4 regions of the Vibrio sp. PID23_8 genome follow, and region 1 is predicted to be linked to each of the others. Evidence: predicted binding sites of a transcription regulator. Region 1 holds the regulator's gene; each other region holds the start of a gene.
The links. Region 1 encodes PurR, which represses purine synthesis genes. Its sites were predicted from a motif close to TNANGNAAACGTTTNCNTNA; they were not measured.

Region 2: folD (bifunctional methylenetetrahydrofolate dehydrogenase/methenyltetrahydrofolate cyclohydrolase FolD) is a predicted target of PurR. The motif match lies at 1,661-1,680, and genes of this name have one in related genera.
Region 3: AK966_RS02265 (uracil-xanthine permease family protein) is a predicted target of PurR. The motif match lies at 4,224-4,243, and genes of this name have one in related genera.
Region 4: AK966_RS15680 (uracil-xanthine permease family protein) is a predicted target of PurR. The motif match lies at 2,947-2,966, and genes of this name have one in related genera.

What each region holds. Positions count from the first base shown of each region.
Region 1 covers NZ_LIXE01000001.1:294,163-302,252, reverse strand. Annotated here, with positions in the region: gene glgC (glucose-1-phosphate adenylyltransferase) at 1-1,032, shown strand, start outside; gene glgA (glycogen synthase GlgA) at 1,022-2,479, shown strand; gene AK966_RS01335 (alpha/beta fold hydrolase) at 2,599-3,402, shown strand; gene AK966_RS01330 (DUF2007 domain-containing protein) at 3,437-3,754, opposite strand; gene AK966_RS01325 (TVP38/TMEM64 family protein) at 3,754-4,446, opposite strand; gene AK966_RS01320 (TfoX/Sxy family DNA transformation protein) at 4,565-5,155, opposite strand; cyclic di-GMP riboswitch class I at 5,272-5,361, opposite strand; gene purR (HTH-type transcriptional repressor PurR) at 5,641-6,645, opposite strand; gene torD (molecular chaperone TorD) at 7,080-7,727, opposite strand; gene torR (two-component system response regulator TorR) at 7,995-8,090, shown strand, end outside.
Region 2 covers NZ_LIXE01000002.1:301,541-309,630, forward strand. Annotated here, with positions in the region: gene AK966_RS05240 (class I SAM-dependent methyltransferase) at 1-1,310, opposite strand, end outside; tRNA gene AK966_RS05245 (tRNA-Arg) at 1,472-1,548, opposite strand; gene folD (bifunctional methylenetetrahydrofolate dehydrogenase/methenyltetrahydrofolate cyclohydrolase FolD) at 1,750-2,610, shown strand; gene AK966_RS05255 (lytic transglycosylase domain-containing protein) at 2,872-3,843, opposite strand; gene AK966_RS05260 (YcgL domain-containing protein) at 3,889-4,173, opposite strand; gene minC (septum site-determining protein MinC) at 4,371-5,033, shown strand; gene minD (septum site-determining protein MinD) at 5,051-5,863, shown strand; gene minE (cell division topological specificity factor MinE) at 5,866-6,129, shown strand; gene rnd (ribonuclease D) at 7,281-8,090, opposite strand, start outside.
Region 3 covers NZ_LIXE01000001.1:485,586-493,675, forward strand. Annotated here, with positions in the region: gene AK966_RS02240 (M48 family metallopeptidase) at 1-1,128, shown strand, start outside; gene arsC (arsenate reductase (glutaredoxin)) at 1,145-1,495, shown strand; gene wrbA (NAD(P)H:quinone oxidoreductase) at 1,496-2,068, shown strand; gene AK966_RS02255 (DUF2069 domain-containing protein) at 2,089-2,529, shown strand; gene AK966_RS02260 (DUF2066 domain-containing protein) at 2,772-4,058, opposite strand; gene AK966_RS02265 (uracil-xanthine permease family protein) at 4,293-5,546, shown strand; gene upp (uracil phosphoribosyltransferase) at 5,731-6,357, opposite strand; gene purM (phosphoribosylformylglycinamidine cyclo-ligase) at 6,536-7,576, shown strand; gene purN (phosphoribosylglycinamide formyltransferase) at 7,719-8,090, shown strand, end outside.
Region 4 covers NZ_LIXE01000010.1:91,588-99,677, reverse strand. Annotated here, with positions in the region: gene recG (ATP-dependent DNA helicase RecG) at 1-674, shown strand, start outside; gene AK966_RS15690 (S9 family peptidase) at 906-2,891, shown strand; gene AK966_RS15680 (uracil-xanthine permease family protein) at 3,139-4,530, shown strand; gene envZ (two-component system sensor histidine kinase EnvZ) at 4,605-5,897, opposite strand; gene ompR (two-component system response regulator OmpR) at 6,020-6,739, opposite strand; gene greB (transcription elongation factor GreB) at 6,953-7,438, shown strand; gene AK966_RS15660 (RimK/LysX family protein) at 7,493-8,090, opposite strand, start outside.

The sequences.
Region 1 (8,090 bases):
TCTTTGTTCCATCATATGAAGAAAGGTTGGAACATCAACGGCATTACCGATCGATTCATCGATCCAATTCCTGCTCAAATGCGTACGGGTAAGCGTTGGTATGAAGGTACGGCAGATGCTATTTATCAAAATCTACGTTTTATGGAGTTGGCGGAACCTGAGCAGGTATGTATCTTCGGTTCAGACCACATCTACAAAATGGACATCAAACAGATGTTGGCTTTCCATAAAGAAAAAGAAGCTTCTTTAACGGTTTCCGCATTGCGCATGCCACTTTCAGAAGCGTCCCAATTTGGTGTTATTGAAGTAGATAGTGAAGGGCGCATGATTGGCTTTGAAGAAAAGCCAGAAAATCCGAAGTCTATTCCTGGCGACCCTGAGCATGCACTCGTCTCTATGGGTAATTACATCTTTGAAGCACAGACGCTATTTGCAGAGTTGATTGAAGATGCCGACGATGAAGCGTCCTCGCACGATTTTGGCAAAGACATCATTCCTAAAATGTTCCCACGTGGTGATGTTTTCGTGTATGACTTCAGCACTAACCGCATTACTGGTGAAAAGGAAGAAGTTTACTGGCGTGATGTTGGTACGATTGATGCCTACTGGCAAGCTCATATGGATCTGCTTAAAAAAGACGCGCCATTCTCGCTATACAATCGCAAGTGGCCACTGCACACTTACTATCCACCATTGCCACCAGCCACGTTCACAGATTCTGATAATGGTCGTGTCCAGATTATCGATAGTTTAGTGTGCAACGGCAGCTACGTGCGCGGCTCTCGTATTGAGAAATCGGTGCTAGGTTTCCGTAGCAACATCGCTTCAGCTTGTGACATTAGCGAATCCATTTTACTTGGTGACGTAAAAGTTGGTGAAGGTTGTGTGTTGCGTCGTGTGATTATTGATAAAAACGCTGACATCGCACCGGGTACTCAAATTGGAGTGAACCTACAAGAAGATAAAAAACACTTCCATGTATCAGATGATGGCATCGTTGTTATTCCTAAAGGAGCAAGTGTTGGCTACTAACAATTTGTCGGTACTGTTTGTAGCGTCTGAAGTCGAAGGGCTGATCAAAAGTGGTGGCTTGGCTGATGTAGCCAAGGCACTACCGGAAGCTTTGCAGAATCTTCAGCAAGATGTACGGATTACCATTCCTGCTTACCATGGTATTGAGCAATTATCAGAAGCGGAAACGCTTTTAGAAACCAAGTTAACAAGTTGGCCTCACACTGATTATCGAGTCCTTAAGCTCACGGTTGGGGATAATCCCGTTTACTTGATTGACTGCCAGCCGTATTTTAACCGCCCATCCATGTATGCGGAAAATAACCAAGCGTATACGGATAACGGTGAGCGGTTTGCTTTCTTTAGCGCTGCGTGTCTGGATATGTTGCCAAAACTTGGCTTTCAACCAGATATTGTACACGCGAATGATTGGCATACTGGACTCGTTCCGTTTTTGCTCAAACATCGATATGGATCGGACCCTTTTTTTGCACATACCCGTAGTGTTCTCTCAATTCATAACGCAGTATTTAAAGGCGTATTCAGCTATGACGACGTTCAATGTTTGCCGGAATTCCATAGCCGTAACGAGCCGGATGCCGCCGTAAGCACCACGCACATTACGATGCTAAAAGCGGGGGTAATGAGCGCAGATAAAATCAATGCAGTCAGTCCAACCTACGCTGAGGAATTGAAAACGGAACTTGGTAGCCATGGTATGGCATGGGAGTTCCAGCAACGTTCTGAGGACTTGGTTGGTATTCTCAATGGTTGTGATTATAGCGCTTGGAATCCAGAAACTGATCCTAATTTGCCACTACACTACAAATCCAATCGTCAGAGTATGGTTCGAGGTAAGAACGCTTGTAAAAAGGCACTGCAAGAGAAGCTAGGGCTTGAAACGTCGGATTGCGCTATGTTTGGTATGGTCTGTCGTTTGACGCAACAGAAAGGGGTACATTACCTTCTTCCTGCATTAGCTGACTTTCTCAAACACGATGTCCAATTGGTTGTGGTGGGAACAGGTGATCCTATATTTGCAGCACAATTACGTGACGTCGCGGCACTATTTGCCAACAAATTTGTGTTTGTCGAAGCCTACGATAATGAGTTAGCGCATTTGGTTGAAGCTGGTTCTGATTTCTTCTTGATGCCATCGGAGTTTGAACCTTGTGGCTTAAACCAAATCTACAGCATGGCTTACGGTACACTGCCAATTGTTCGTGGTGTCGGTGGTCTAAAAGATAGTGTTAACGATTACGATGCGGATCCATTAGACGCAACTGGTTTTGTGTTTGATGGGCCGACACCACAAGCATTATTGCTCACGATGTTAAGAGCTTTATTGCTCTATGCACAAAACATCAAAGAAGTGAGACGTGTTCAGCTCTATGCAATGCAAAAAGATTTTTGTTGGCGCAAAGCGGCAGAAGAATATCTGCAATTGTATCGCGCTGCGTTAAATTGATGCAAAATCTTAAATAACTGTAATCTAAGGCACCGATTATGGTGCCTTAATTTTCTCGTTAGTGATGGAATGTGGTAGGATTTACTCCTTTGTTTACTACGACTGTTGATCACTGACGCATGACTCAGCCAATCTTGTTCCACAAAACCTATCTGCACCCTACTAGCAACGAGTGGGTCGTTTTCGTACATGGTGCTGGTGGCAGTTCTTCAATATGGTTTAAACAAATCAAAGCGTATAAACAGCACTTTAATTTGCTGTTGATTGACCTTCGAGGACATGGAAAGTCAAACCAATTACTTAAAGAGCTGATCACAAGCCGTTATACCTTTACTGCCGTGACGCAAGATATTTTGAAAGTTTTGGATCATTTAAAAATCCAATCGGCACATTTTGTCGGCATGTCACTTGGGACCATCATTGTACGGAATTTAGCAGAGCTTGCTTCTGAGCGTGTGTGTTCGATGGTGTTAGGTGGGGCCGTGACGCGATTAAACACACGTTCACAAATTTTGGTGACGTTAGGTAATCTTGGTAAACATATTTTGCCCTACATGTGGTTGTACAAGTTGTTTGCTTATGTCGTGATGCCACAAAAGAACCAGCGTGAATCTCGCCACCTATTTATTCGTGAAGCGAAGAAGTTGTGTCAAAAAGAGTTTAAACGTTGGTTCATTTTAGCCACCGATGTGAACCCACTAATGAGATATTTCAAAGATAAAGAACTGCCGATTCCGACGCTTTATTTGATGGGAGATCGGGATTATATGTTTATCAAGCCCGTAAAAGAGATGGTAGCAGCCCACAAGCTGAGTTCGTTGCGGGAGATCCCAAACTGTGGTCATGTATGCAACGTAGAACGACCTGACGATTTTAACCAACACTCAATAGAGTTTATTAAGCAGCAGCGCCTAACGGCTTAATCTCAGCTGAAGGGACAAAAGAGTAGGGGAACCGTTATGGTTCCCCTATTTGATATCCGCAGTGCCAGCAAGCTCCAAACTGCCCTTCATTTTGCTCTAAGCACTGCGGGCACTGCCAATCTAGATAAGTTGGTTCTGCTTGTTTGCGATACTCTTCAAGTATCACTGAGGCTTTCAGCTTTTGCTCTGGATGTAAAAGCCAAATATACGGGTCAGTATCATCACCAAATGGCAGCTCACCTTTTAAACCAAACAGGTTTTCACCTCGCACTTCACAAACAATGTGTTCCGTTTTGAGTAGTTCACAGACGATGTGGGCTTCAGTGGGGTTTTGAGCGATATATATCTTCATTAAACGTTTCCATTCGGTTGCCCCTGAACTGGCCGGATTTTATTCATGACCCATTTTGCGATGATAGGGAATAACCCAAGCAATGCAAATGACGCCAATACTGCTGGAGACATAATGCCGGACAGACTATCTATGGTTGCGAGTTGAGTACCTGCATTGAGATAGACGGCCGTTCCTGGCAGCATACCAACTTGACTGGTTAAGTAGAATCGAACCACCGTCATTGGCGTTAAGCCCATCAGTAGATTGATTAAGAAAAAGGGGAACACGGGAATGAGGCGCAGTGAAAATAGGTAAAATGCCCCGTCTTTTTCAACACCATGGTTAATAGCACTTAGCTTATTGCCAAACTTACTTTGCACCCACTCACGCAATAGATAGCGGCTACTTAAGAAGGCGATGGTAGCACCTATGGTGCTGGCAAAAGAAACCAGTAATAAGCTAGCCCAGAAACCGAATAGAGCAGCACCAAGCAGAGTAACAACAGCGGCGCCAGGGATCGAGAACGCCGTAATTGCGATGTAGGCAAAGAAATACGTCGCTGCAGCGAAAGCGAAGTTCTGGTTAATAAACGTATTCAAAGCCTCTTGCTGTGCTTTTGCGTTTTCTAACGTTAAATATTGGCTGAAGCTCACCCCTAGAAAGATGACCGTCGCAAGTAGGAACAGACCTAAAATCAGTTTTTTATTCATTGTCGTTACTCCATTTCGCAGCTTAGATAATAAGACAGAATGGAAGAAGAAAAAATTTCAAAAAAAAACCGCAGTATCAAAACTGCGGTTTTTACTCAATGTCATGCTGAATCGCGCGTTATGAAAGCGCGAACATCAACTCTTCTCTACGAGACTGAGGCACAACGCTCCAATGCGTACCGTTGATTGCCCCTTCTAACGCCCACAGCAACTCAATACTTACCGTAGAGGTATGCGTATCTTGAATTGCTTTGTAAGCATTTAAGGCACCTTCATCTTCTAGCTCTTCGACGGAATCGATGCCTGCTTTCTTTAGCATGCGTTCAGTCGCTAAGCGTAGATTAGGAAGATCTTTCAAACGGTTTGGCTTAGTGCTCGCTTGTTGCTTTTTTTCTTGCTTAGCCGTCTCTAGAGATAGCTTAGCAACATCAATCAAGCGGTCAGTAGATTCCCACAAATCATCAGAAATAGCATAGTATTTCGTCACTACGGGGAATCCACGTTTCTTGTAGACGTACGGTTTTAATCCTTGAGTCTCGAAGTCAGATGAAGTTTTTTGGTCTCCTCGAATATGAAGTTGATTGTTCACAACGAGTGCAAACATCGTTTCATCAGCGAAAAGCCCGAAGCCACCAAACATTGAGCGCGACTTGATCGTACCAAGTGCCTCAAACAGCTTCATTGAGTCTTTGAGTATCGGTTTATCCATGGTGTGTTATCTCGGTGTAATTAATATTACGCCACCAAAAATCAGGTCCGAGAGATTAGCAAATGCATGCAGACACAATGTCATTAAAGGGTAAACTCACTTAATGCATATTTGCCATCGGTAACCCCGCTACCTTTCACTATATTTAGTGGTTAAGGCCGGAGGCTTTGCGTCCCATCCTTTCGAATGGTTTGCCCTGTGCGTGACAAGAGGAGAATACTTCGTATATTGCATTAACATCACGTTTCAAACACTAAAGTGTGATCTCTATTCAACTAATGGTGCCATCTTAATGTGTCTAATTTCATATTTTGAAATGTCTACTTGCCATACAAAAGCTTGATGTAGGAAATGGGCAACAAGTTAGTTAAAACAGCAATTTATCTTAGCTTTTGATTATATAAGTAATGTGAAATGCTTAAAAAATTTTATTTTACGAAATAAAAAAAGCACTCCGAAGAGCGCTTTATAAACTTGAGGGGGAGTTAGTTCAATTTCTTAACGGTGTTACGAACCACAATCTCAGGCTGCATTTCAAAAATGCGTTTTTCGTGTTCTTTGTCTTTGATTCGCTCTAGTAAAATCTCGAACGCATTCTTACCAACACGTCTTTTTGGTTGGTGAATAGTCGTTAGAGGAGGCGAGAAGAACTCCGCAAGCTCAATATTGTCATAGCCAATCACTGAGATATCATCAGGGATTTTTATGCCATTTTGTTGTAGACGGCTCATTAAGCCTAATGCCATGGTATCGTTAAAACAGAATACCGCAGTAGGGCGTTTATCCATTGCCGTAATGTTGTCTGCAGCAAGTACTGCCGTATCACACTCGAAGTTACCTTCGAGAATTAACTCTTCGTTTACTGGTAGCTTTGCTTCAGCCATTGCACGTCGAAAACCAGAAATACGCTCTTTACATGCTGCTTTATCAAAGTGACCGCTTAGGCATGCAATATCGGTGTGACCATTGTCAATCAGGAACTTCGTTGCTAGGTAACCACCTTCTTCAGAGTTGTCGATGATCTTATCCGCCTTTGAGCTTTCTGGGCCCCAGTCCATGACAACTTTTGGTATATCAGCATGGCGATCCAGCATTTCTTGTAGCTCTTCGGTTAAATCCGAGCACATCACTAAAATGCCATCAACACGCTTTTCTGCCAGCATTCGAATATAGTCACGTTGCTTCTCATAGATACCACCAGTATTACATAGGATCAGTGTGTATCCTTGGCGGTAACAGTAGCTTTCAACACCGTCAATAACTTCAGAGAAGAATAGGTTTGTTGATTGTGTTACCAACATGCCGATAGTACGGGTTGAGTTACACTTTAAGCTGCGGGCAACAGCACTTGGCGCGTAATTTAGTTCATCAACTGCTTTCATTACTTTTTCTTGGGTTGTTTCTGCAACAAAGCGCGTTTTATTAATTACGTGCGAAACTGTTGTGGTAGAAACGCCGGCTAAGCGAGCAACGTCTTTTATAGTGGCCATAAATGATGTCCTGTATCGAGCTACTTAATACCGTAGTGAATACAACCTTACGCTTAGTATCTGCGCAAACCGAGTGTTATGAGGAAAGTAGTACTCAATAGTTCAGGCAGTGGTTGTTCCGAAATCGGTATAATAAAGGTTTGTAGCAACATTCGTTGCTGAGAGTATTATTCCTTTTAGTTACAATAAGGAATGGATCAGCAATGATGTTAATAAAACACAAAAACCGCTATATTTCAGCGGTTTACATATAAATCATATTTAATCGTTTGCGTTCACATTTTAGACTGATGCGAGCACGCTGGCAATGTTTTCAGCTGTGGTTTTGTGTATTTCAAGTCACATTTTAACTGCGAAATGAAAAGGCTTTTCTACGCCAGACTAAAACTGAACGAACAAATAAGGAGCTCTGAACTCCCCAAAATAGGCGGCAATTATTCACCAAGAAGGTAATTGCTGTCCAGTTTACAAAATGCAATTAATAGTTGTGCAACGCTAACATAGAAGCCAAATTCATCGAATTGTTTACACTTGGCAGCAAATGGCGGTAACCAAGTTAACAGCTGTTGCTGAATGAAATCGTTCTGTTTGGTGAATGCTTCTTCCATATGCTTTTCTTGCTCGAGTTCGTTAGAGCGGATGATCATGTTACCCAAAAAGTCTAACTCAACGGCTAAATGGTCTGCGGGCTCTTTGAGATTTACGTCCACTTGAACACCAAAATCGGCCATCAGTTTTTCCATTTCTTCTGCTGGCTTGTCGTTTAACAGTCCAGATTTACCAATATACATCGATGCGTATGGAAGGGCGCCATGTTTTTCTGTTTTAAGGAAAAGTTCACAAAAGTCTGCGGCAAGTTCTAATTGGGCATCTTCACGATCTTGTAAGCGGTTTAAAGCGTCCACAAGCGAGTCTACGGCTGGTTTAAGGGATTTATTTTCACCTAAACCAGCTAAAAAGCTTCGAATTTCAACACTATGATAAGTCTCTAGTTCTTTTTCGGTCAGTTCTTTGGCGAACAGGCTAGAAAACCACCAGTAAATTTCGGCACGTTTTTCATTAAAAGCTTTCACTTCTTGCATTTTTTGCTCCTGAATGATGCTCTTAAAACGGCATCTTGAAGTCACTTGAGAATATTTCCTTAAGTGTAAACAATTAAAATGAATAGCAGTAACTATAATTATGATGCCTTGTGGAAGAATATGCTCTTTTGTTAATGGCTACAAATAAGCTTGCTTTGAATCAATAAAATCGCAAAATCTTGCTTTTTTATGTATCTATGACTAGAAATGTTACTAGTTATGAATAGAATACGTCTTGGAATATAAAGAAGACAGAAAGTGGTGTAAATGAGCTATCACGTATTGGTCGTAGAAGATGATGTTGTAACTCGCAGTAAGCTTGCGGGCTATTTCCAAAATGAAGGTTACAAAGTCAGTGAAGCA
Region 2 (8,090 bases), on a different contig from region 1:
AATTCTTCTACCCTCTTGCGCACGGTGCGAGTGTCGTGGTCTTTATCAATCCAAACCAAACAATCGTGATACGTTTGTAGTGTGATTCCTCGTTCTTGGTTTGAGCTGAAACGCTGCATTTCAAGAATCCATTGGTTAACCACCAGCGGCTCAATCCAAGAGTGATAGAGCCTAAAGCAATCCCACAAACTCTCATCAAGAACAAATTGGCCATAGCTTTCAAGAAAAGTCCCATCAATAACGATCGAGTCTTTATGCTTCTTCGAGGAACGAACCATTTCGAAATACGGGTTCGATTTATCACCTTGATAAGTGTAAGTCACTGGCCCGTCTTTTATGGTTTTTAAGCTGTCTTTGATCGCTTTGTCTAAAGCCACTACATCATCCCCAAAGAAAGCAGTACCAATCGCTAAATCATCAGGGCTCAAGTGAAAAAGCTTCCCCCAACCATCAGGCTTAATAAAACCAAGCCCTTTTGATGCATTGGAACTTTGCTGAATATTTTCTTTGTCGATGAGACGCTTAAACTGACGAATCCAATACAGACCAACCAACCCAAGAGGAATCGCAACCCTGCCATCAGTCCGATCAATCACTGCTCCTGAGTGTGCGTCAGCAATACGCAATAAGGTTCTCAGTAACGCTAACTTATAAGTGGCGGATTTTGAATCATTAACAATGATATGACGCACTTTGTTTAGGTCACCTGAGCCATCATCAGGTAAAGACATCACGACAGTTTGCCAGTACACATTATCTCGTTTGAGCTGATCGTCACTTTCAGATATGTGCCTCACCATAAGAGCACTGTTCTTTGAAAGTTGTTCTAACTCTTGAACGGAGACTGGGTAAGCTTTTCTCCCATCAGTAAACTCGCCATGACGAAGACTAATCACCAACCGTCCGTTGGGCGCTAGCAAGTTGGAGAGCTTACGAAAGGCACGCTCACGATGAGAGGTTGCAAGATGCATCCAGACTGCGCTAACCAAAATCAGGTCAAAACGCAGTCCCAGATTCGTCGTCTTCTCAAGTACTGGTAACGCATCATCTAGCCAAGTAACAGCATCTCCCGTCAAAGACTTTCCTTGCTGCAGCAAAGCCGCGGCTGGCTCAATAGCAATGACTTCACAGCCTTGCACTGACATCCACTTAGCATCTCGGCCAGAACCCGCCCCAACATCTAGGACACGGTCGCCAGAATGAGGCCAAAAGGCTGACCATTCCGCATGCACTTTTTCGAATGTTGTCGAGTTGTATTGCTCCGCTAATGAGCTCGCATTTTGGTTATAGAAACTAGAAGTTGAGGACATAAAGGTAAGACTGCAATTAAACTAAACACATAGTAAGTGCTATTGATTGCAAAGACTAGAAGGTAGTGCAAAAGTTGTAGGGAACGTTACGCTAAAAAGTATGGTGACCAAAAACGACAAAACCCCGATAGCTCATTGAGCTATCGGGGTTTCTAAATAAATGGCACGCCCTGCAGGATTCGAACCTGCGACCACATCCTTAGAAGGGACGTGCTCTATCCAGCTGAGCTAAGGGCGCGCTACAGGAGGGATTATACGAGTTCAACCGCTTAAATCAACGGGTTTTCGTAACATTCTGATCTGAATGTCTAAAAAAAGGCCAATGATGCGAAAAATGTTCAAAAGAACCCCAAGGCAAACGTTTGCTTATGGATGTTAAATCCATTTTCTGCGACAATGCGCTGCAAATAATTAGCCTTCTTATTTAAAAAGGAAAGTCATGACTGCTCAAAATATAGATGGAACTCTTATTTCCCAAACTGTTCGATCAGAAGTTGCAGCACGAGTGAAAGCTCGCGTTGAGGCTGGCCTTCGCGCTCCTGGTCTTGCGGTTGTTCTTGTTGGTGAAGATCCTGCTTCGCAAGTTTACGTTGGCAGTAAGCGCCGTGCGTGTGAAGAAGTTGGCTTTATCTCTAAGTCTTTTGACCTTCCTGCGACCACTTCGGAAGAAGAGTTGTTGTCTCTGATTGACGAGTTAAACAACGATGCAGAAATCGATGGCATTCTAGTTCAGTTGCCTCTTCCTGCGGGTATTGATACAACGCACGTTCTTGAGCGTATTCACCCAGAAAAAGACGTGGATGGCTTCCACCCTTATAACGTTGGGCGCTTAGCCCAGCGCATTCCTAAACTGCGCTCTTGTACGCCAAAAGGCATCATTACCCTACTCGATCGTTACAACATTGAGTTACGTGGCAAGCACGCGGTCGTGGTTGGCGCATCGAACATTGTTGGCCGTCCAATGACGCTAGAGTTGCTACTTGCAGGTTGTACAACAACAACGTGTCACCGCTTTACCAAAGACCTAGAAAGCCATATACGCCAAGCCGATGTGGTTGTGGTCGCCGTTGGTAAACCAAACTTCATTCCTGGTGAGTGGATTAAGAAAGGCGCCGTGGTCGTTGATGTTGGTATTAACCGCCTTGAATCTGGCAAGCTAGTCGGAGACGTGGAATATGATAAAGCGCGTGAAAGCGCAAGCTTCATTACTCCAGTACCAGGTGGTGTTGGTCCAATGACCGTTGCAAGCTTGATTGAGAATACGATGCTGGCTTGCGAGCAGTTCCATACGAAGAAATAGATTCGAGATTCGAGATTCGAGATTCGAAGAAATGAAAAGGGTTGACGAGAAGCGTCAACCCTTTTGTTTTTGAGGGAGCAAGAAGATGCGTCTGAGCCAAAACTGTCTTCCTCTACCCTCTCGAAGCGAAGCGTTCCCGATACCAGAAACGCAGCGCTCTAATATGTTAAAGGCTCAAAATCACGCCAGCGATTGATGCACTCATCAAGTTCGCCATTACGCCCGTGGCAATAGCTTGGAAGCCGTATTGAGAAATTCAACTTAGAATGTGATGCGGTCAGCTAAGTGACTTACCGCCAGTGCGAAGTAGTAAGAGCGGTTCCACTTCATCAACACATTGTAGTTGTTGTACACCAAGTAAGTACGACCGTTTTCATCGTCGGGCATGATTAGCCACGCTTTGATGTCTTCGTCCAACTTAGGTAATGGGCTGCCATCGTATTTGGTGATACCAAGCTTGCTCCACTCTTGCAGGTATTTGCCTTTCTCTTCTCCGCGGCCTTCAAGATTGTGGTCGATACCGTGTGGCACCTTCACCTGACGACCCCACGTGAACTTGTCGTCCCAACCCGATTCGCTTAGGTAGTTCGCGGTAGAAGCAAACACGTCCGCTTCTGATTGCCAGATGTCTTTCTTACCATCGCCATTGCCATCTGCGGCAAAGCGTAGGAATGAGCTTGGCATAAACTGACACTGGCCCATCGCACCTGCCCAAGAGCCTTTGAAACTCTCTAACCCAATATGGCCTTCATCTAGAATTTGCAGCGCTGCCATGGTTTCTTTACGGAAGAACTCTTCACGACGACCTTCAAATGCCATGGTCGATAGCGCATCGATCACGCGGAAATTACCGGTGAACTTACCGAAGTTACTTTCCACGCCCCACAGTGCGACAATAAAGCGCGGTTGCACGCCATATTCGTCACCAATGCGCTTTAACTCTGCGTAATGCTCTTTGTACAATTGCTTCGCTTGCTTTACCTTCCATTCCGGTACCGCCCGAGGAATGTACTCATCCAACGTCAGTTTCTTTTCCGGTTGATTTCGGTCTGCATTAACCGCACGAGGTTTGTATTCAACATTAGCAAAAGCGGCACTGATCACCTGTTCAGAGATGCCTTTAGCACGCGCTTCTGTACGCAATTTATTGAGGTACTCCTCAAAGCCCTCATTACTTGCAAACGCTGAAGTACATATGCCAACACTGAGCATCGTTGCCAATATCTTTTTCATATTGCCCTCCTTGAGTAAGGCAGTATTCTCAGATGAAAAACGGACTTACTGTTCGCCTTTCTGCTGAGTTTTTTGTTCTTTGTATTTTTCTAGTAGGTTTTCTGGCGGAGGTGGTAATTGCAAAAAGAAGCCTTCATTCTGTAATGATGCCTTCACTTTCTCGATATCAACTTGCGCCAAAGTGCGACCATCAAGTTTGATCGTCATGACTGGCATAGGCTTACCGAACATTTGCATTAACGTGTCAGGAACCTGTGAAAAATCGTCTTTTTTCGGGATATAAAGATAAGCGCCTTCTTTTTTTGCGCTTTTATAAATAGAACAAAGCATGACAAGCCTTTTGTGCTGATTTATCCGCTTTTAGCGCGGATTTTGTTGAAAACGTAAAATTCTCGCAAACTTAATAGCAAATTTGAGATTAAATCTCGGATTTGCCCGCTTGAGAACTTGCTGCGTCAGAGGATGGAATATAACATGACAGACCTAGTTTAAGGCAACGCTCTTTCAATAAAGGCAAGTAGTCCACGATGACCCATACACCAGACCTTAAAGGTAGCAGTTTTACTTTGTCAGTTTTACACCTTTCTGATAATGAGGTCGAAAAAACTGTCGATTTTTTGCAAGAAAAGGTTTCTCAAGCCCCTTCTTTCTTCGCATCCGCTCCTTTGATTATCAATATAGCAAAAGTCGAAGGCGATATTGATTTCAGGGCGCTGAAACAAGGGATTGCTGACGCCGGGTTTATTCCTGTCGGGGTTACGGGTTGCAAAGATAAGCGCGTTCAAAATCTTGCCTCAGAAGCTGGCTTTGCGATTATGTCTGCAAGCAAGTCGCCGACTCAAGCTCCAGCTAAAATCGCCCCGACAAAAGTGGTTCGCACCCCCGTCCGTTCGGGTCAGCAAGTCTACGCTAAAGATGGCGACTTAGTGGTACTCGCGCACGTCAGTGCTGGTGCAGAGGTGATAGCAGATGGCTCTATCCACATTCATGGCACCCTACGTGGACGTGCGATTGCCGGAGCGAGCGGGCAGCAAGAAGCTCATATTATTTGTCACGATTTACAAGCTGAACTGGTTTCCATTGCTGGCGATTACTGGTTGAGCGATCAAATTGAGAGTGAGTATTGGCAAAAGAAAGTAATGATCAGTAAAGCCGAAGAATCATTACGTCTGGAAGCACTCACTATTTAGTCTAAAAAGGAAATAAAATGGCACGCATTATTGTAGTAACGTCTGGTAAAGGTGGCGTTGGTAAAACCACTTCAAGCGCAGCCATCGCCTCAGGTCTGGCTCTTAAGGGCAATAAGACTGCGGTGATCGATTTTGATATCGGTTTGCGTAACCTCGATCTGATCATGGGTTGTGAGCGCCGCGTCGTGTATGACTTTGTAAATGTCATCAACGGTGAAGCAACGCTAAACCAAGCGCTGATTAAAGATAAGCGCACGGATAACTTATTCATTCTTCCCGCTTCACAAACACGTGATAAAGACGCACTCACCAAAGATGGTGTACAACGCGTGTTCACTGAACTCGGTGAAATGGGCTTTGACTTCATCATCTGTGACTCACCAGCGGGTATCGAGCAAGGTGCTCTAATGGCGCTATACTACGCAGATGAAGCGATTGTAACGACCAACCCTGAAGTCTCCTCTGTTCGTGACTCTGACCGTATTCTGGGCATTTTGGATTCTAAGTCACTGCGCGCGGAGCAAGGCCTTGAGCCTGTGAAACAGCACCTGTTGCTGACTCGCTATAATCCAGCTCGCGTTAACCAAGGTGAAATGCTGAGTGTACAAGACGTCGAAGACATTCTTCATATTCCTTTGTTAGGCGTGATTCCTGAAAGCCAAGCGGTACTGAACGCATCAAACAAGGGCGTACCCGTTACTTTCGATGAAAATACGGATGCAGGCATGGCGTACACTGATACCGTAGAGCGCCTTCTTGGTAGCGAGGTTGAATTTCGTTTCCTTACTGAGGAGAAGAAAGGACTCTTTAAACGACTGTTCGGAGGCTAGACATGTCACTATTAGAATTTTTCCGCCCTCAGAAAAAAACATCGGCCAGTTTAGCTAAAGAACGTTTGCAAATCATCGTTGCTGAGCGCCGCAGCCAGAACGACCCTGCGCCTTCTTATCTGCCTCAATTGAAAGAGGACATTCTGAAGGTGATCAGCAAATACGTCGCGATTGATCCAAACATGGTCGATCTGACATTTGAACACAAAGACGATGATATCTCAGTTCTTGAGTTGAATGTAAAACTGCCAGACGACGAGAAATAAACCACTTTTCGACTTTGCTTTGAGTGCCCTCCTCTTCGTCATTCTGGACAGCGAGGAGCGAGCGTGATTCAGAATCTATTACCAGAGTGCTCGAATTGGGAGATATGATTTTGGCTTCAAAGCGGGCGGTGAGTAGATTCCTAGTCTCACTTAGGTTCGCTGGAATGACCCACTATCTCCCCGTCATTCTGGACAGCGAGGAACGAGCGTGATTCAGAATCTATTACCAGAGTGCTCGAATTGGGAGATAGGATTTTGGCTTCAAAGTGGGCGGTGAGTAGATTCCTAGTCTCACTTAGGTTCGCTGGAATGACCCACTATCTCCCCGTCATTCTGGACAGCGAGGAAAGAGCGTGATTCAGAATCTATTACCAGAGTGCTCGGATTGGTGAGATAGGATTTTGGCTTCAAAGCGGGCGGTAAGTAGATCCCTAGTCTCACTTAGGTTCGCTGGAATGACCCACTATCTCCCCGTCATTCTGGACGGCGAGGAACGAGCGTGATTCAGAATCTATTACCAGAGTGCTCGGATTGGTGAGATAGGATTTTGGCTTCAAAGTGGGCGGTAAGTAGATCCCTAGTCTCACTTAGGTTCGTTGGAATGACCCACTATCTCCCCGTCATTCTGGACAGCGAGGAACGAGCGTGATTCAGAATCTATTACCAGAGTGCTCGGATTGGTGAGATAGGATTTTGGCTTCAAAGTGGGCGGTGAGTAGATCCCTAGTCTCACTTAGGTTCGTTGGAATGACCCACTATCTCCCCGTCATTCTGGACAGCGAGGAACGAGCGTGATTCAGAATCTATTACCAGAGTGCTCGGATTGGTGAGATAGGATTTTGGCTTCAAAGCGGGCGGTGAGTAGATTCCTAGTCTCACTTAGGTTCGCTGGAATGACCCACTATCTCCCCGTCATTCTGGACAGCGAGGAACGAGCGTGATTCAGAATCTATTACCAGAGTGCTCGAATTGGTGAGATAGGATTTTGGCTTCAAAGCGGGCGGTGAGTAGATTCCTATTCTCACCCAGGTACTTGCGTTTCAGCTAGAATGACTCGGCGGCTTAGCCTTATCAAAATGAGTACCTCAAGCAAAATACAAATGCGTGTTACAAAAAAGGTTGGCAACATTGCCAACCTTTTTAATTTGTACTTACTTCAGCACCTTGTTCATCTTCTCGCCGAGAAGTTCAAGGCGCCAACCTTGCATCACATCTGGCAGTCTCGCTGGATCGCGGTCTTTCTTCCATACCCAGCTGATGATCTGATTGATTTGCTTCTTCGAGGCCAAAAATTCCGTCGCCAGGCCCGACTTTTGTGAAGCCACCTTCACCACATCTTTCAGGTTCTTGAAGATTTGTTTGTAACCTGGGTAATCCATCAAACGCTCAATTGACGCTGGGTAGTCTTCCGCCGGGGTTTGCTTAGCCTTCTTCACCATCGCGGCAATTCTTGCGCCATGACGATTCACTGCGCGTGGGTCAATATCCTCCGCTTCCATTTTCTTGAAGCTGGTTAACCCAAGACGAGCTACCGTTAGCAAGTCTCCTTCTTTGAAGATGAAGTTCAACGCCAAGTCGCGTTTAAGTGCTTCACGGTAACGCCATGTCGCTAAAGGTTTTAACACTGCAAGCTCTGATGGTTTTAGCTGCCATGCACCTTTAATATCGAGGTAGGCGTTTTCTTCGTTGATTTCACGAATGCGCTTAGAGACCAGCGAGTCACTTTCTTGTTGTACCGCTTCCCACCAGCCCGCTTCTGTTACACGATCAAAGAGCTTTTCATAAAGTGGTAAGAGATAATGAACGTCTGCCGCCGCATAATCTAGCTGCTTTTGAGTCAGTGGACGTGCCATCCAATCGGTTCGTGATTCACTTTTATCGAGCTCGATGCCTAAGTATTCGTTCACCAACGTGGCAAAGCCCGTCGATAAGCCGTGACCAAGAAATGCCGCCATAAGCTG
Region 3 (8,090 bases), 190 kb from region 1:
TATGTTGCGCTGCACTCAGGTCTATTCCTGCATGCTCGCACTGAAAGCGAACTCGCCTCCGTGGTTGCCCACGAAATCGCACACGTGACACAGAGACACCTAGCGCGAAGCATGGAAGAACAGGCTCGCCGCTCTCCAGCAACAATGGCAGCTTTGGCAGGCGCTCTGTTACTTTCCATTGCCTCACCACAAGCAGGCATGGCCGCCATTACCGCCACCACGGCGGGCAACATGCAGAGCCAAATTAACTACACTCGTTCAAACGAAAAAGAAGCCGATCGCTTTGGTATTGCAACACTCGCAAAAGCGGGTTTTGAGGCGCAAGCCATGCCACGCTTTTTTGGACGCCTAGCCGACCAATACCGCTATGCAAGCAAACCACCACCGATGTTGCTGACGCACCCTCTGCCAGAGGACCGGATTACCGATACCCGACAGCGCGCTCAAGCTTACCCTCCGATGCGGGTCATTCCTTCGATTGATTATCACCTAACCCGAGCTCGCATTGTTGCCCGTTATGCCAACATAGATGGTCAAGCCGCTTTGGGGTGGTTTGAGCGTACCCAGAAAAAAGCCTCGTCAGAGATCATGCCATCGTTTGACTATGGACGCGCACTGGTTCATCTCGATAATAAACGTCTCGATCAAGCAGAACCCATATTGAATAAACTGCTAAAGCACGATCCCGGCAACCCGTTCTATCTTGATGCCATGAGCGACCTATACATCGAGAAGAAACAGCCACAAAAAGCGTTAGACATGCTAAATAAAGCGCTCAAGCGTAACCCGCAAAATGCGGTTCTTACCATCAACTACGCGAATGCACTCATTGAAGCCAATAAGAATGAAAAGGCTATTCGCGTTCTGCAACGTTATACCCACGATAACCCTGAAGACACTAACGGTTGGTTCTTATTATCGAAAAGTAACCAAGCGTTAGGACACAATGATGAAGAGCTAGCTGCACGTGCTGAAATTTTGGCATTGCAAGCAAACTGGAATAAAGCAATTCAATATTATAGTGAAGCAAGTAAAATTGCCGAACTGGGCAGCTTAGAACAAGCTCGATACGATGCTCGTATCGACCAACTAATGATCCAAAGAGATCGATTCATGGCATTACAATAACGAAATGGAGAAAACCATGTCAGTCGTGATTTATCACAATCCTCGTTGCTCAAAGAGCCGTCAAACCCTTGAACTACTAGAACAGAATGGTGTTACACCGGAAGTGGTTAAATACCTTGATACGCCGCTGAATGTTGAGCAACTAAAAGTACTTTACGCGCAACTCGGTTTCTCTTCAGTGCGCGATATGATGCGTACCAAAGAAGACATCTACAAAGAACTTGCACTTGGTGAAGCGTCAGTAACGGATGCGCAACTGTTCGAAGCAATGGCACAAAACCCAAAATTGTTTGAGCGTCCTGTTGTGGTGGCTAACGGCAAAGCAAAAATTGGCCGCCCACCTGAGCAAGTGTTGGATATCCTATAAATGGATTGCCAGATCCTCATTTTGTACTTTAGCCGCCACGGCTCAACAAAACAGCTGGCAAGACAGATAGCACGAGGAGTCGAATCGACTCCTCATTGCGAAGCTATTTTGCGTACCGTTGAAGAATTGTCACCTCACTCACACTCCCCTTCAGACCCAATTGTTACTCTAGACGAATTGAAAAAGTGCGACGGCCTTGCACTTGGTAGCCCAGTTTGGTTTGGCAACATGGCGGCGCCGTTAAAACATTTTTGGGATCAAACCACCCCCCTGTGGGTAAATGGTGACCTAATCGACAAACCGGCTTGTGTGTTTACCTCATCATCCTCAATGCACGGCGGCCAAGAAACAACGCAACAAAGCATGATGACCCCGCTGCTGCATCACGGCATGATGGTATTAGGCATTCCCTATTCACAGCCAGATCTGCATTCAACGCAATCCGGTGGGACACCTTATGGTGCAAGCAGCGTAGGACAAGACCCCAGCCTGACGGCAGAAGAGATTCGCCTTGCACAACAATTAGGAAAACGACTGGCGACCACAGCACAAAAGCTGACTGGCCGCCAGTAAGATCAAGGATAAGTAAATCGATGACTGACTCTATCGACCAACCACCTCTTAGTAAACAAACTCAAGCCTATCGCTACATGGCTCTAGTTAGTAACCTAGCGCTGTTAGCTTGGGTCGCCATTTGGCAACTTGCGCTCTCTCCTCATCCGCACTTAAGCAGCACAACCTTAGCCGTCGCTTGGTGTATTCCTTTATTGCTGCCTCTTCCGGGGATTTTAGCGGGTAAACCTTACACCCATGCTTGGGCAAATTTTGTATTAATGCTCTACTTCCTCCATGCATTGACCATTCTTTACGTCGATGATGGTGAGCGTTGGCTGGCCGTGGTTGAACTCGTGCTCACGTCGCTTGGCTTCGTTGGTAATATACTGTTTGCTCGTGCACGCGGAAAAGAGTTAGGTTTGAGGCTCAAACGCCTGTCTCAAGTAGAAAAAGACGAAAAGGCCAAATTTAATAAATAGTGCCAATCGTAATAAATATTGGTTCATTCTAGTTTGGTAGATGCTCGATAACGAGGCAAAATAGCAAGTCAATAGCTAGTCCTATTGCGGTCATTTTAACGACGTTAGGCGCTAAAAGCGCTGTGCTGAGTGGCTTAGATTATCCCGAGCTGAGGATATTTACTGTGATTGCTATAACCTGAGCCAAATTCCACACAAAAAAAGAGTCGCTCGCTGCGACTCTTTTTTATTCAGGGTAGACCTCAACCGAGGTTTGACACAGTATCTGTCTCAAGTGTTGGGGCAAGTTCTGACTCTGGTTCTGGTGTGACTTTAGAACGAACAAGTGCTTTCCATTGGTAAATCAGATCGTATTGTTCTGGCACTGACTCAATATTGATAGGTTGAGCAGGTACTGAAAGTTGTACGTCTTCAGCAGCCGCACCTTGTTCAACCACACTCGCTACCTTATCTGCCGACGTTTCAATTGGCAATTGTATTGGCTCCACAGACTCGACAGGAAGCTGAACAGGAACAGCCTGTTCATATAAACCACCTAACGGATCTTCAAATACCATCAGTTGCGAAATCGAAGATGCTTCTTGCTCAAACGCTTGTTGTGACGCAAGCAGATGGATCGTCAATGTCACCTCATTACCTTGTACACGTTTGATTTCTGTGCCTGCCACAGAATTTAGCTTAGTTAACGCTTTCTCTAAACCGAAAAAATCCACCGCTGAAGCAATATTAAGTACTTTCACGTCAATCGATTCTGAAGATTTGCTCGACACGACCACCGCACTCTTCTTCGCGTAGTAATCTGCGATGTCACCAACCATTGCTGCGATAGCACCGCTGCCCGACGTAGAACCGCTACGTGGAGTGGGTTGCGATTCAGACAGTTGCACTGGTGATTGATCGTAAAGTGTCCAACGAATCTTGTCCCCTTGTACTCGTACAATTAGCACGGCATCAGCAGGATAACGAACGCTCGCTTGACGGATAGGATCAATAAACCCACCCCAAATATCAGAGACATTCACCCCCGTAACGTCGTCAAAGTCACCCACTGGGATAGTAAGGGGTAAACCACGCACTTGGGCAGCATTACGTAGTGCCACAACACTCTGAGAATCAGAGTGCTCCCAAGTAATTGCACGATCGTAGCCTTGCTCTTCGACCAACCACACCAAAATGTTAGCACGGTTTGGTGACCAAAATGGCAGCTGTGCTTGGGTCAATAATGAACGGATCTGCCCGCTATTAAATAGCATTTTCAGACCGTTTTGACCGTCAACCTGACCGTAACCAAGTTGAGAAATATAGCGAGAGCTGGAACCAAGCGCCTTCTGAATGACTGGATTGCTAAGAGAAGCGTCAGTGCCTGTCGCGCGTACTATTACATCTTGCATACCTTGTTGACGAGCTAAAGACTCACCATCTTTCTGATTACTGTCTATCACGACTTCTGCGCGGTAGACATCTACCTGAGTAAGAGCGTAAGCAGGCAGGGACAACCAACCTATCAGTAAGAGAGCTAAATAGCGCATAGTTTTCATAATCCTCTAAACAAGAACCCGCATGATAAGCAACTATCAATTTCTGAGCAAGAAAAGTACGGAGTGAATTATCCGGATCCGACCAAGTTGACGCCCATTGAGGCAACAAAACATTCATCTTTCTTATCACTCCATACAAAAGTTTGATCTAGGCAATACTGCAAACGTTTGCAGAATGCTAATATTCGCCGGATTTGTCTGCGTATCTTTGAATAGGGAATTATTATGAATAATGCGTTACAAGGCGCTCAAATGCTCTTTGTCGCTTTTGGTGCTCTCGTACTAGTGCCACTTCTTACTGGCCTTGATCCAAACGTTGCTCTTTTTGGCGCTGGTGTCGGTACTCTTCTTTTCCAACTGATTACAAAACGTTCAGTTCCAATTTTTCTAGCATCTTCTTTTGCTTTTATTGCTCCAATCATGTTCGGTATCCAAACTTGGGGTATTGGTGCGACGATGGGCGGCTTAATGACTGCAGGTCTGGTTTACGTTGGCCTTGGCGCAATGATTAAAGTGCGCGGTGTAGGCTTTATTCACAAAATCCTACCACCTGTCGTTGTAGGCCCTGTGATCATGGTTATCGGCCTAGGCTTAGCGCCTACGGCAGTCAACATGGCTGTAGGTAAATCTGGTGACGGTGCGATTCAACTTGTGAATGGTGATGCTGCCATTATGATTTCAGCCATCTCACTCCTAACAACCATCACGCTGAGTGTATTTGCAAAAGGCTTCCTTAAGCTGGTTCCTATTGTGGGCGGCATCTTAGCGGGTTACGCTGTATCACTCATGTACGGCGTAGTGGATTTTACTCCTGTCGCTCAAGCTGCATGGCTAGCAATGCCTAATTTCACAGCACCAGAGTTCAACATCAACGCTATCTTGTTCATGATCCCAGTGGCTATCGCACCAGCGGTTGAGCACGTTGGCGACATGTTGGCTATCTCAAACGTAACGGGTAAAAACTACCTGAAGAAACCAGGCCTGCATCGCACAATTGCAGGTGACGGGGTTGCGACTATTGCCGCTTCTATGGTTGGTGCGCCACCAAACACAACTTACAGTGAAGTAACGGGTGCAGTAATGCTAACCAAAGCATTCAACCCTGCGATCATGACGTGGGCAGCGATCACGGCAATCGTGCTTGCTTTTGTAGGGAAGTTAGGCGCAATGCTGCAAACGATCCCTGTGCCTGTAATGGGCGGCATCATGATTCTGCTGTTCGGCTCTATTGCAACCGTGGGTCTAAACACGCTGATCAAAAACAACGTTGATCTGCACAAGTCCCGCAACCTTGTGATTGTTGCAGTGACACTTGTGTTCGGTATCGGTGGCATGGCATTTGGTATCGGTGACTTCAGCCTACAAGGCATCAGTCTATGTGGTATCGTGGCAATTATTCTTAACCTAGTATTGCCACACGACCTAGGTGAAAACCACGTGGTCGATAATGCTCAAATGGAAGAAGAGAACGCGAAGTAATTCGTCTGCGCTGTAATTATACCAATCGCAGTAAATAGCTGATCATTCTAGCTTGTTATAACACTCGATAACTCTGATTACTTACTGTGATTGGTCATAAAACGGTGCTCTCTCCATTCGAAACGAACAAATACAAAAAAGGCTTGGTGAAAACCAAGCCTTTGTTTTTTCTATTCAGTAATAATTACTTAGTACCGAAGATCTTGTCACCTGCGTCACCAAGTCCAGGAACAATGTAACCTTTGTCGTTTAGCTTCTCATCGATTGCCGCCGTGTACAGCTCAACGTCAGGGTGTGCTTTTTCTAGTGCTTCAATGCCTTCAGGAGCTGCTACAAGAACAAGTACTTTGATTGCCTGACACCCTTTCTCTTTTAGAAGATCGATAGTTGCGATCATAGAACCGCCCGTTGCAAGCATTGGATCAACAACGAGAGCAATACGCTCATCGATGTTAGAAGCAAGTTTGTTAAAGTATGGCACTGGCTCTAGCGTTTCTTCATCACGGTAGATACCTACAACACTGATACGTGCGCTTGGCATGTGCTCAAGAACGCCATCCATCATACCTAGACCTGCACGCAGGATTGGCACTACGGTTACTTTCTTGCCCTTGATTTGATCAACTTCTACAGGACCGTTCCAACCTTCAATGGTTACTTTTTCTGTTTCAAAGTCTGCTGTCGCTTCGTAAGTAAGAAGGCTACCGACTTCTGTCGCTAACTCACGAAAACGCTTCGTGCTGATGTCACCTTCTCGCATTAGACCAATTTTGTGTTTTACTAGAGGGTGTTTTACTTCAACAACTTTCATTTCCATCTCCGGCTTTTATGGCAATATTTAAATAAACCTTCAGATTATACACTATTTTTGCAGTGTTATAAGGATAGATCGCTGAAGAAAAAAACTAACGCAAACGTTTGCTATCTGTATTTAAGCACTGTTAGAATAGCGCCGTTTTCATATCCAACTTCAACCCGAGGACTTCACTGTGAGTGGTAATAACTCTTCTCTTAGCTATAAAGACGCTGGTGTAGATATTGATGCGGGCAACGCACTTGTAGATCGTATTAAGGGTGCGGTAAAACGTACTCGTCGCCCTGAAGTAATGGGTGGTATCGGCGGTTTTGGCGCATTGTGCGAATTACCAACTAAATACAAACAGCCTGTACTGGTTTCTGGTACCGACGGTGTAGGCACAAAACTTCGCCTAGCACTGGATATGAACAAGCACGACACTATCGGTATCGATCTTGTGGCTATGTGTGTCAACGACCTAATCGTGCAAGGTGCTGAGCCACTGTTCTTCCTAGATTACTACGCAACAGGCAAGCTAGACGTAGACACAGCGGCAGACGTGGTGTCTGGTATCGCTGATGGCTGTGTTCAAGCAGGGTGTGCACTTATCGGTGGTGAAACCGCTGAAATGCCGGGCATGTACGAAGGCGAAGACTACGACGTTGCTGGCTTCTGTGTTGGAGTAGTAGAAAAAGAAGACGTGATTGACGGCACGAAAGTAGCTGCTGGCGATGCTCTTATCGCCGTTGGCTCAAGCGGTCCACACTCAAACGGTTACTCTCTGATCCGTAAGATTCTAGAAGTGTCTGGCGCAGACAAGAACGAAGAGCTAGAAGGCCGTACTATTGGTGAATACTTACTAGAACCAACTAAGATTTACATCAAATCAGCACTTAAGATGATTGAGAAACACGACATCCACGCGATCTCTCACATCACTGGTGGTGGTTTCTGGGAAAACATCCCACGCGTACTGCCTGAAGGCACAAAAGCCGTGATCGACGGTAACAGCTGGGAATGGCCAATCATCTTCAAATGGCTACAAGAGAAAGGCAACGTTGAAACGCACGAAATGTACCGTACGTTCAACTGTGGTGTTGGTCTAGTCGTTGCACTACCTAAAGACCAAGCAGACGCAGCCGTTGCACTTCTAAAAGAAGAAGGCGAAAAGGCATGGGTGATTGGTGAAATCGCTCAAGCTGAAGCCAATGAAGAGCAAGTTGAAATCCAATAACTTGTGAGTTGCGCTACATAAAGATATGAATGAGGACGCCACGTCCTCATTCTGCTATCTGGAACATCGAAAACCATTCTAATAGTAGGTAATTTAGCGGATACGCGCTTCAAACCTACAATACCAAGGCAGTCTCAACATCATGAAAAACATTGTGGTCCTCATTTCGGGTAACGGCAGTAACCTTCAAGCCATCTTGGAAGCTTGCGAAGACAGTAGGCCAAATGCACAAGTCGCAGCGGTGTTCTCCAACAAAGCTGACGCTTATGGTTTGGAACGAGCGAAACAGTTTTATGTGAACGGTCACTTTATCGATCCAAAAGCATTCGACTCACGTGAAGACTTTGATGCTGAACTGATGAAGCGAATCGATGAATACCAACCGGACGTGATTGTTCTCGCAGGTTACATGCGCATTCTGAGCAGCGCGTTTGTTTCCCACTATATGGGTAAAATGATCAACATCCACCCTTCTCTTCTGCCAAAGTATCCTGGTTTACACACCCACCAGCGC
Region 4 (8,090 bases), on a different contig from region 1:
ACATCGTCGAACGTGTGCGCAATGCCTGCTTAAACGAAGGCAAACAAGCGTATTGGGTATGTACCTTGATTGATGAATCCGAAGTGCTGGAAGCTCAAGCCGCCGCCGACACCGCCGAAGAGCTGCAACGTAAACTGCCCGACGTAAAAATTGGTCTAGTGCACGGACGAATGAAGCCGACAGAGAAACAAGCGGTAATGCAAGATTTCAAAGACAACAAGCTGCACCTGCTCGTCGCAACCACCGTTATTGAGGTCGGCGTGGACGTACCAAACTCTAGCTTGATGATCATCGAAAACCCAGAGCGATTAGGCCTGGCTCAACTGCACCAATTACGAGGTCGTGTAGGGCGAGGCTCAGTTGCCAGCCACTGCGTGCTCCTCTACCACTCTCCCCTATCGAAAACCGCCCAGAAACGCTTAGGCGTACTGCGTGAAAGCAACGATGGCTTTGTGATTGCACAGAAAGACTTGGAGATTCGTGGGCCGGGTGAACTACTAGGAACCAAGCAAACCGGCTTGGCAGACTTTAAAATTGCCGATTTAGTGCGAGATCAGCGCTTAATTCCAGAAGTTCAGCGCATTGCTCGCCATATTCATGATACTTACCCAGACAATGCGAGTGCCATCATCGATCGCTGGCTTGGTGAGCGCGATATTTACTCCAAAGCGTAAACCGTATCTATTGAACAACCCTTATGTGGATGACACGTCTTACAGATGGAATTCTGTAAGACTGGTTTCATATACATTTATTTCACCAATCTATCTCTCATTAAATAAAACACCACTCGACTTTATTCAATAATTACGACAATTTAGATACTTCAAATTAGTCAAAATATTACCTCAAGGTCTTCGTACCTAACATTCAATCAAGAAATCAATGTCATCAAGGATAGATGCATGAAGAAAAGTACTTTGCTCGCCGCTAGTGCAGCGCTAGTTGGCTTTACTCACACGGCATCCTTTGCGGCTCAAGATGGACAGGATTCCATTCTCAAATCCGCAGAACTGTTTGCCAAAAGCTCTGCTTATTTCAACCCCAAAATATCTCCGGACGGAAAGCACTTAGCGTTCGAATCCAGCATCGATGGTAAAGATGCTTTGGTCATACTCGACAGTAAAACCATGCAACCTAGCAGCGTTTTACGTTTCAATGGCAATGAACAAGTGGGCGATTACTATTGGATCAACAACGAGCGCGTCGTTGCCTCCAAAGAATATTTAAAGAGTTGGTCGACAGCTCCAGTGAACTATGGTGAGTTAGTCTCCGCTAACGTAGACGGAAAAAAATACGCCTACATCTTTGGCTACAACCCACCAAAATCCAGCCGACTTGTACGCGCCTCTTCTATCGTGCGAGCCTATGGTGAAGTCATGGATGTTTTACCTGATGACGATCGCCATATCTTGGTTTCTTCCTTACCTTTCGGAGAATATAGCTTCAATATGGAAGCGCCTAGAGAGGTTTATCGCGTTAACGTATACAATGGGCGGCGCTCTAAGATAACCACTTCTCCGGTTGGTTTTAGCCGTTTTCTTACTGACCATGATGGCGACGTTCGCTTTGTTTCTGGCCGAAACAGCAAGGATGAGGTTGAACTTTATTACCGTGTCAACGGCCAATGGGAAATCTCAGATAACATTAAGTCATTGAAAAGTTTCAAAGAATTCTACCCTATCTCTTTTTCTGAAAATCAAGACGCAGTTTATGCAGCGGTCAGCCATAGTGGCGAGCCAAGAGCGGTACATCACTTAAACCTTAAAACAGGTGAAAGCACCAAAGTTGCATCAGATAGCGCCGTCGATCCTAAAGCGTTTTGGCTAGATCCTGACTCAAAGCAGCTTTATGCGGTAGAGTTTGAGAGTGATTACCCAACCTATGCCTTTGTGGATCCCAAAAACAAGCGCAGTGAATACCTACAGCAAATATTAACCTCCCTACCGGGACACCAAGTCAGATTAGTCAGTGAAACCGACGCTGGCGATGCTTACGTTATCATGGCGTTTAATGATAGAAACCCAGGTGACTACTACCTGTTTACAACACAGCCAAAAGAAATACGCTACCTATTCTCCGCAAGAGAATGGTTAGATCCAGCACAAATGGCAGAAGTGAAGCCAATCGAATTTACCAGTCGTGATGGTAAGAACATCACAGGTTACCTCACCCTTCCACCGAACTCAGAAGCCAAAAACCTACCACTCATCGTCAACCCACATGGGGGGCCGCATGGACCAAGAGATTGGTGGGGCTTTACGGAAGAAAACCAATTCCTTGCAAAGCATGGCTATGCGGTATTACAAGTTAACTTCCGCGGAAGTGGTGGCTTTGGTAAACAATTTGAAGAAGCGGGCTATAGAAAATGGGGAACCAACATCCAGTATGACATTATCGATGCGACCAAGTACATCATCGGAGAAGGGATCGCAGATAAGAACAGAATTTGTATTTCTGGTGGTAGCTTTGGTGGATACAGCGCCTTGCAATCAGCAACCGTCGCGCCAGCACTGTTTCAATGCGCCGTTGGGAGCGCAGGTGTCTACGACCTTGAACTGATGTTCAAAGAAGGAGATGTCCCAGATAGTAAAATGGGACTTAGCTTTTTAACTAAGGTTCTTGGTACGGATCCTAAAACCCTAAGAGCGATGTCCCCTACGCACAATGTCGATAAGCTGAAAGCGTCGATTCTACTGGTTCACGGTGGTAAAGATCAGCGCGCGCCAATTGAGCACTTTAATGCGATGGCCAAAGCATTAGACAACATCAACTACCCTTATGAGTCCTTTGTGCTTGATGATGAGGGGCATGGTTTTTACAAAGATGAGCATCGAGCAAAATACTATGCTCATGTGCTCAATTTCTTCGACAAGCATCTGAAGAACTAATCAGCTAACTTAAACATCAAAAGGTGATAACTGCACGGTTATCGCCTTTTTTTACACAAGCAAACGTTTGCCTTTCAAATAAATCCCTCTATAATCGCGCTCAAAATTGATGATGTGCGCCTTGTCACATCAAACCAACCTGAGTTGACACTGATTAACAGCAATCACAGGCAATAACGTCAACTCCACCCAGCACTCCCATTCAGCGAGCTCTGGGCAAGAACTATTGCGACTAGCGAGACAAACAATGACAACTTCAAACCGAGCTTCGGAACTGGTCTATCAGTTAAACGATCGTCCACCACTACCTCAAACTCTTTTTGCGGCACTTCAGCATCTATTGGCGATGTTCGTCGCGGTCATCACCCCATCTCTGATCATATGTCAGTCATTGGGGGTGCCAGCAGACCAAACCAACACCATCATCAGCATGTCCTTATTTGCATCCGGGGTATCTTCATTCATTCAGATTCGTACTATTGGCCCTATTGGCTCTGGCTTGTTATCAGTACAAGGCACCAGCTTTAACTTCTTAGGTCCAATTATTGGTGCAGGATTGTCGCTTAAAGCCGGTGGGGCTGATATCAACACCATGATGGCGGCCATTTTCGGTACTATTTTGGTCGCCTCATTTGCAGAGGTGTTCTTATCTCGCGTTCTAGAACACGCACGCCGCATTATTACCCCCTTAGTGTCAGGGATCGTCGTAACGCTTATCGGCCTAACCCTAATCCAAGTGGGCTTGGTATCGATGGGCGGCGGCTACGCAGCGATGAGTGATGGTACATTTGGCAGCTTAGATAAACTCGCGCTAGCCGGTACCGTGCTTGGCTTGATCGTGATACTAAACCGCTCTAAAAACCCATACTTACGCGTTGCTTCTATCGTGATTGCGATGCTGGTTGGCTATGTGATGGCGTACTTTATGGGCATGGTCGATACCGCTAAGCTCGGTAAAACAGAGCTGATTGCGCTACCGATCCCAATGCAATACGGCCTTAGCTTCGACTGGTCACTGTTCATTCCATTAGTGCTGATCTTCTTCATTACCGCACTAGAGGCGATTGGCGACATCACCGCAACGTCTGAAGTGTCCGGCGAGCCAGTAAAAGGCCCGGTCTACATGAAACGTATTAAGGGTGGTGTTTTATCCGATGGCCTCAACTCAGCAATCGCAGCCGTATTCAACAGCTTCCCAAACTCTACCTTCAGCCAAAATAACGGCATCATTATGCTAACGGGCGTTGCAAGCCGTTATGTGGGTTACTTCATTGCGGGTATGTTGGTTATTCTCGGGCTATTCCCTGGGGTCGCAAGCTTCGTGCAGTTGATTCCTGAACCCGTGCTTGGCGGAGCAACGATTGTGATGTTCGGTACGATCGCGGCAGCAGGTGTACGCATCATCTCTCGTGTTGAGTTAGACCGCCGTGCTGTCCTGATCATGGCACTGTCATTCTCAATGGGGTTGGGAATCGCACAAAAACCGGAAATTCTTCAGTTTATGCCGGAATTCATTAAGAGCATTTTTTCAACCGGTGTCGCCGCTGGCGGTATCACTGCGATCGTATTGAACCTGTTGCTTCCAGAGAAATTGGAAGAGGAAGATGAGCTCGTTGCTCAAGAGGGACAAAAATCCTAACCTTGCCTAGGATTATCGGGTAGCCCAGCCTAGCAATAGGTTGGGCTTTTTTATTGGAAGCGTTTGAGAAAAGATTACTTGGTAGGGAAACTGATCTGTGCAATTAAGCCGCCTTCGCTGCGGTTACGCACCACAACCGAGCCTGAATGCTGACTAACGATGCGCTTCACGATAGCTAGGCCCAACCCCGTCCCTTCACTGCCTCGCGCCGTATCGCCACGAGTGAAAGGTTCAAACAAACGCGCAATTTGGGATTGCTCGATACCCGGACCATTATCTTCAACGCACACCCACACCAGCTGTTTGTCCGCAGTCACGCCAGTACTGATTTTCACCCAGCCATTACCGTAACGCAGAGCATTGACCACAAGGTTACTCACCGCGCGTTTAATTGCGATTGGGCTGCCCTTGGCGGTCGGCATCGTTGGGTTGAACTCAGTTTCGATTTCGACTTCATAACCCCCTTCCGACGTCGCGACATCGCTAGTGATGGTATTGATGTCCACCTGCTCAAACGATTCTTTATTTACCGGCTTGAGGTAGTCCATAAACTGGCTGATGATCTCATTACACTCTTCAGTATCGCTGATGATGCCTTCGGCTAAATAACTGTCTTCTGGCGACATCATTTCTGTCGCGAGGCGAATACGCGTCAGTGGCGTCCGTAAGTCATGACTGATACCCGCCATCAATAGCGCACGGTCTTCTTCCAGTTCTTGGATGCCTTTTGACATCTGGTTAAACGCACGGGTTACTGAACGAATCTCCGATGCGCCTTTCTCCGGCAATAGTGGTGGAATTTCACCTCGACCGACGCCTTTTGCCGCCTTCTCCAGTGCGATAAGTGGACGATTCTGCAAGCGAATAAACAGCCACCCTCCCGCAATGATCAGCAGTGCCATGATTAAGCTATTACGGAACAGCGGTGCAAAGTCCTCTTCTTGCAGTTCAGAAAGTGGAATGCGAATAATGGAATTCGGTAGTTGATCAATACGCATCCACAAGATGTAGCTCTCGCTGCCTAGCTGTAAGCGTACTTCCGTTGGTGAACCCAGTTCCTGCGTCATCTCTTCAGACATCAGGTCGATAGGCATCGCATGATTGAATTCATTCATCACCTCACTATCTACGCTATGCACCGTCACACCCAAGCTTTCTAACAGCTGATGACGCAATGGTGCATCCGATTTGAGTGGACCATTTTCATCCAGTACTAGATTCAATTCATGAGCGAGAATTTTGTTGAACTGCTGCAAACTTGGCATCAACGCATAATTAAAAACAGCGTAATAAGAAAAGACTTGGCTAGCGAGCAGCAAGGAGATAAACAACAGGATAGATTGTGTAAATGAACTTCGGATTCGCATGGAGAGTTCCTAATGGACCGTTCCTAGTGGAAAGCCTTAATTGCGAGGTTCCAGCCCTCAATCAGGAAGGAGGCTTGAGGGCGGAATATGGGTTGCGAATATCGGCAAACCTTTTTGAAAGATTATGTCTCTTTACCGTCTGGGACAAATACGTAGCCTAAGCCCCATACTGTCTGAATGTAGCGAGGCTTGCTTGGATCATCTTCCAACATGCGGCGCAAACGCGAAATTTGCACGTCAATTGAACGCTCCATTGCTGAGTACTCGCGACCACGAGCCATGTTCATCAGCTTATCGCGAGACATAGGCTCACGAGCGTTTGTTACCAAGGCTTTCAGTACCGCAAACTCACCAGAAGTGAGCGGCATTGCCTCTTCACCACGGAACATTTCGCGCGTACCTAAGTTCAGACGGAAGTCACCGAATTCCACCACTTTTTCTTCCGTGCTTGGCGCGCCTGGCAGTTCAACCGTTTGGCGACGCAATACCGCCTTAATGCGTGCGAGCAGCTCACGAGGGTTGAACGGCTTCGGCAGGTAATCATCAGCCCCGACTTCCAAGCCAACGATACGGTCGACTTCGTCACCTTTTGCGGTCAGCATCAAGATCGGTAACATGTTATTTGCATGACGAAGACGACGACAAATCGACAAGCCATCCTCGCCCGGCAGCATTAAATCGAGCACCATAAGGTGGAAATTTTCACGGGTCAGAAGACGGTCCATCTGTTCGCCATTAGCAACACTTCTCACCTGAAAACCTTGCTCAGAAAGGTAACGCTCCAAAAGAGCACGCAAACGAGCATCGTCATCAACCACTAAAATTTTATGATTTTCCTGCATTGAAACATCCTTTCAAAAGCATCTAATGGCAAAAATGTATCACTGTTTTTTCAAACGTGCTTGTGCAAATTGTTACTCTTTTTATCTTAGCCACTGTTTTTGCATTTATTTCGGGTTGCTAGAGGCTTTATCTCCCTTTCACAACAATTTACAGTCGGCTTAATTCAAGGCTAATATGAGCAGCAGAACCCAATAACCTCTGATTTACGTCTGATGAAAACCAATCTAATTACTCGCGAAGGCTACAACCGCTTAAAAACTGAACTCGATTTTTTGTGGCGAGAAGAACGGCCGGAAGTCACCAAGAAAGTCACTTGGGCAGCAAGTTTGGGCGATCGCAGTGAGAACGCAGATTACCAGTACAACAAAAAACGTCTGCGTGAAATTGACCGTAGAGTCAGATATTTACGCAAACGCCTTGAGCAAGTCAAAGTCGTGGATTATGCCCCCCAGCAGGAAGGAAAAGTCTTCTTTGGGGCATGGGTAGAAATTGAAAACGAAGCAGGTGATGTCAAAAGCTTCCGCATTGTTGGACCGGATGAAATCTACGGCGATGCAAAGGGCTACATCTCCATTGACTCACCAATGGCACGCGCTCTACTAAAAAAAGAAGTCGACGACGAGTTCGCGGTAAAAACCCCGGAAGGGTACAAAGAATGGTTTGTGAATAACATTCGCTACCAAGCAGACGAACAGTAAAACAATGCCGCCCTTTTTGTTCAAAAGGGCGGCATTGTTTATTTCTCATACAGATCACTCTTCGTAATCCGGTTTATCCGTCAAGATATAGTTCGTATCACTGGCCACCAACGCGCCATTTTTTAAGAAGTTATTGCCCAAAATCATGCTGTAATGGAAGCGGCTACGATCTTGTAAATTCACTCGAACTTTCTTCTCTAACTCACCAAGTTTGACATGCATTTCGACGACCGGGCGCACATTCGCTTTTTCGCCTTTCTTGGCAGTAATGCGCATTACCTCCACCACTTCTTTAGTGAATGATTTCGTCATCCCCAAATCGTTCTCGTAGGTAAAGCTCACCATATCAACACCATCTTTCTTAAACTGTTTGATGTTCTTCGCGTTAATCGAACTCACATCCGCGCCCGTATCCAGTTTGACAGGGAACAACATGCCTTCGACTTCTGCCACTTCAATGTGGCCCGCTTTAAACAGTGGTCTCGCATCCAGTAAATGGTCTGTGCGGGTATTTAAGAGAACGCCCCCCTTGGCCATATTGTGGCCAAAGACAAAAAATGGCTGCGTTTGATTCTCTTTCTCCAGCACATCAATCGCGAATTCGATGGGTTTCTCTTTGCCTCCAAGCATAAAGTCCCCCTCGACGACCGGA